Regions from separate parts of the Vibrio sp. 10N genome, predicted to be linked through region 2. Evidence: riboswitches for the same ligand, from Rfam matches in the RefSeq annotation. Region 2 holds a riboswitch; the other holds the start of a gene.
The links. A riboswitch is a leader RNA that binds a small molecule or an ion and turns the genes downstream of it on or off. The one in region 2 is predicted to bind thiamine pyrophosphate.
Positions count from the first base shown of each region.

Region 1 (2,402 bases), 2.7 Mb from region 2:
TTGTAAGCTTGCCAAGCGTTCGCAATTCAGCGAACTGGGCTTCATCATTTGCGTCAGCGATCGAGCCAGGGCGCAGACCATCACCCAAAGATAGAGCAACGTCATAGCGAGCACAGATCTCGCAGATTTCTCTAAAGTTGGTATAGAGGAAGCTCTCTTCATGGTGTGCCAAACACCACTTGGCGATGATGGAACCGCCACGACTTACTATTCCTGTTACTCGTTTTGCTGTCATTGGAATATGATGCAACAAAAGTCCGGCATGAATCGTAAAGTAATCTACTCCCTGCTCTGCCTGTTCAACTAACGTATCTCGCATCACTTCCCAAGTAAGGTTTTCAGCGACGCCATTGACCTTTTCCAGCGCTTGATACATTGGAACCGTACCGATGGGTACCGGGCTATTACGAAGAATCCATTCGCGTGTTTCATGGATATTTCGACCCGTGGACAAATCCATCACGGTATCAGCGCCCCATCTCGTGCCCCAAACCAACTTTTCGACTTCTTCTTCTATCGATGACGTAACGGAGGAATTACCAATATTAGCGTTTACCTTAACTAGGAAATTACGACCAATGATCATTGGTTCGGATTCAGGGTGGTTGATGTTGGAAGGGATAATAGCTCGGCCTTCAGCGACTTCTTTACGTACAAATTCGGGCGTGATTTCTTTGGGTAAGTTCGCACCAAAATGCTGGCCAGGATGCTGTTGAGTGAGCACTTCGTCTTTGAGCTTTTGTCGCCCCATGTTCTCTCGAATCGCGATGTATTCCATCTCAGGGGTAATGATGCCCTGGCGTGCGTAATGAAGTTGGGTAACACAAGCACCCTCAACACCGCGCCTTATTCGAGGAAGTTGCCCGTATCTAAGCTCATCAAGCGTATCATCTTCGAGTCGTTGTTTAGCAAATTCGGAACTGACGCCTGACAAGACTTCAGTATCGGCGCGTTCATCAATCCAAGTTTCTCTCAGCTTAGGTAAACCTGAATACAAATCGATAGCGTGTTCTGGATCGGTATAGACACCAGACGTGTCATACACGTTGATGGGCTCATTTTGCTCGTAGATTGGGTTGTCTTGGTTGCCACCGATTAAACTGTCTGCAAGAGAAATAGTACGCATTGGTACTCGCAGATCACTGCGACTACCTTGAATATATGTCTTTTGAGAGTTTGGGTAAGGCGTCACCGATAGGGTATCGATGAAGTTTTTTGCTTCCAGCCTATTTTGCTTGCGTGTCGACATAGCATTTCCTTATATATCATATAGTTATAAAAGATAAATGCTTGACGGATGTGTGAATACAAGAGGTATCAACTGCAATAGCGTGCGCTATTTGATCAATAGAAAGTAATGGATATTTCTATTCTCTTGTTCCCTTCGCTGGTACTAACCAGATCAGGTTCAACGGATCCCGAATTAACGGTCTCAGCCCTATGGGCACTCCGACAAGTATTGTGTCGATTATAAAGGAATTAGTTTTAATACATCAACAAGACGTAAGACATTTTTGCCTAACTTTTGGTCAGCATCTGAAATCCTAACCAACAAGCTGAAATACTCAAGACGACATTAAGTAAGATATTCAAACCCATCTTCAAAAACGCCCCCTGCTGCATCATGAGCACGTTATCCATAGAAAAGGTAGAGAATGTCGTCAGTGCTCCAAGAAAGCCCAGGCCGATGATTTGACGCCATGGTTCAGGAGCGAATATCTCTGCCTCAAACGCAGCAATAAGTAAGCCCATAATGAACGAGCCCACCACATTGACGGTGAGAGTACCATAAGGAAAACCACGACCGAAAAGCACGATACAAAGTTCAGAAACCAAATATCGTGAGCAAGCACCAACAGCTCCCCCTAATGCGATAAAACCCAAAATTGAAAACTGCCCCATCACCGAACCCCAAAACTACAAATAGAAAAGGTAATAATATACTAACAATGAATAATTTCGAGTCAGCATCACGTTTTTCAACCATAAAATCCTATCGATAATCCATCAGATTGGCGAGATTATTTCAAAAGTTACAGGCGTCACTTATGAGGATAAAATGAAGAAGTGGTTAGTTGCTAGAGCACAAAACGGATTGGATCAAAGAAGAAAAGCTTCACAGACGGGGGGGACGTTTCTGATGAACGTAAAAAGCCCTACTCTTTCGACGGAAGCAACTAGTCTAAGACTTAGTATATTGCAGATAGCAAAAAGCCTCGTCTTTCGACGCAATGTAGATCAGATAAGGATCGGTTGACCGATCCTTCTGATGAGAGACAATCGGAAACCTGTTTATAGGTTTCCGATTTTTTTATGTCTATTCAAAACTTCTTTGCCGACTTCCTCGAAGAAAACCCTGTCGATGTAGCTCAGCTCACCACATTCTCTGAACATATTCCTGA
Region 1 covers NZ_BTPM01000001.1:3,455,972-3,458,373, forward strand. The annotation lists gene thiC (phosphomethylpyrimidine synthase ThiC) at 1-1,249, opposite strand, end outside; TPP riboswitch at 1,363-1,462, opposite strand; gene crcB (fluoride efflux transporter CrcB) at 1,519-1,902, opposite strand; gene AAA946_RS15970 (IS4 family transposase) at 2,314-2,402, shown strand, end outside.
Region 1: another riboswitch for thiamine pyrophosphate. It lies ahead of thiC (phosphomethylpyrimidine synthase ThiC); the one in region 2 lies ahead of thiD (bifunctional hydroxymethylpyrimidine kinase/phosphomethylpyrimidine kinase).

Region 2 (2,402 bases):
CTGTTGTAGCTTGTGTCGAGTGACTGCATCTAGAGCAGAGAAAGGTTCATCCATGAGTACTACGGACTTGTCTTGCATAAGAGTACGCGCTAAGGCGACGCGCTGTCTTTGGCCACCCGAGAGTTCATTTGGCATCGCAGAGGCTTTGTCGCCAAGTCCGACTTTTTCGAGTAGCGCTCGAGCCTGTTGGTTCGTTTTAACGTCCACTTTCTTACCGTTGAGCCTGGATGCTAAGCACACATTGTCAATGACGGTGAGCCAAGGGAGCAGTAAGTCTTGTTGCGCCATGTAGGCGATTTGCCCAGCCAATACATCCAGCTGCGGAGAAAACTCAGCGGCACTGAAGTCGACTTTGTCACATAGCAGCCCCGCGATGTAACGCAATAAGGTCGACTTTCCACAGCCACTTGGGCCAAGAATCGCCGTCCAAGTGGCACTATCAAACTGTACATCCAACCCTGAGAATATTGGCTTGTCATCGCCCAAATATGTCAGGGTGGCGCCTTGAATGTGAATGGACGTCATCAGCGTTACGCGTCTCTATTGAGGGCAAAAAAATGGTGCACTGGCCCATGACCTGTGCCGATATCAAGTTCATCGGCATGGGCTATCGCCTGAGTAATATAGTCTTTACCCTGTTTGACCGCGTCATTCAGTGGGTACCCTTTTGCAAGGAATGAGGCGATCGCTGAGCTTAATGTACAGCCTGTACCGTGGGTGTTTTTGGTGGCGATACGTTTGGTTTCGTAAAACGCGACATCGCTAGAGGTGATCAGTAAATCATTGCTGCTTTGCTCGGATTCGAGGTGCCCACCTTTGAGCAGAATGGCGGGCGTATCGAGTGTGCGCAATGCATCAATCAATGCCTCCATCTCTTGCTGAGATTGAGGGACGTCACAGCCAAGCAGCGCTGCGCCTTCCGGTAAGTTGGGAGTGATTACCGTGGCGAGTGGCAACAATTGCGTTTTGAGTGCGTTTATGGCCGAGGCCTCAAGCAGTAGATCGCCGCTGGTGGCCACCATTACCGGGTCTAAGACGATAAATTGAGGTTGGTATTCACGCAGCTTTTCGGCAACCGCGCCAATAATATGGGTATCCGCGAGCATACCAATTTTTACCGCGACCACATTTAGATCACGAAATACTGCATCAAGCTGAGCTTTCACAAATTCGGGGTCGACACCCAGGATACCTGTAACGCCTTGGGTATTTTGCGCAGTGAGCGCGGTGATAACTGAGCACGCGTATGAGCCAGTTGCGGAGATGGCTTTAATGTCTGCTTGAATACCTGCGCCGCCGCCAGAGTCAGAACCCGCGATGGTCAAGACGATTGGAGTGTGTAGAGGTGTTGTCGCCATAAATGCTCCTTACGTGCGAAGGAGATCCATAGCGACGAGAAAGGGACTGATATTGCAGTCTCTTTTCTCTCTATAGTTCCCTACGCCAGTGTTAACTGAATCAGGTTCAACGGGTCTCACCACTTGGTGATCTCAGCAAAAATGCCCCCCGACTAATAAGAGCAACATTGTTATATAAGCGCGGCGATTTTTCCAGTCCTAACGTTTAACAAGACATTATTTGTATCTCGCATTAACTTTCATTTGTCGGGTGAATGTATGGGTTTTGTTGAATATCAATGTCGAATCTCTTTAGTTTTTATCACTTGTAGCGGGATCGAAATGAGAGAAAAATTCTGGGTACAGAGTTAAATACTGAATGAAACTGTGTGAGACGAGAGAGTTAATTTTGAGTGGTGACTCGAAGTGAGGTTTATTTTTGCGCAAAAAATAAACGCTTCAGCCTATTAATAAATACCGATGTTCACAGTTTCTTAACGTTTGTGAGCAGCGATATTTTTCGTCTTTCAAGGAAAGAGAATGGCAATGAAAAAACTATTATTAGGCTTATCTGCAGTCGCTTTAGCGGTAAGCCAAGGCGCTGTGGCAGCTCCTGCTGCACCGTCAATCGACGTCTATGGCTCAAACAACCTTCAGTTTTCTAAGATCCAACTCGCGATGGAAACCACCGCTGGTTATAACCAAATGGTGCAATACAAAGATGCCGCAGACATCAGCATCCAGTTTAACCAATGGAGTGGAACAACTGGCGATACTTACAATATTTATTTTGACGGCGCAAAAGTGGCGACGGGCCCCATTTCTGGCAGTCAAACACTGGCGAAGTTTAACTATGCTCAAGGCGGTCGTTACCAAGTTGAAGTTGAAGCGTGTGATGCAACAGGGTGCTCACGCAGTGCGCCTGCGGAGCTTATTGTCGCGGATACCGATGGCGCGCACTTAGCGCCATTAACCATGAATGTTGATCCGAACAACAAAACGTACAACACCGATCCAAATACGGTTGTCGGGACTTACTTTGTAGAGTGGGGCATCTATGGGCGC
Region 2 covers NZ_BTPM01000001.1:719,113-721,514, forward strand. The annotation lists gene AAA946_RS03475 (ABC transporter ATP-binding protein) at 1-525, opposite strand, end outside; gene thiD (bifunctional hydroxymethylpyrimidine kinase/phosphomethylpyrimidine kinase) at 531-1,358, opposite strand; TPP riboswitch at 1,419-1,519, opposite strand; gene AAA946_RS03485 (glycosyl hydrolase family 18 protein) at 1,884-2,402, shown strand, end outside.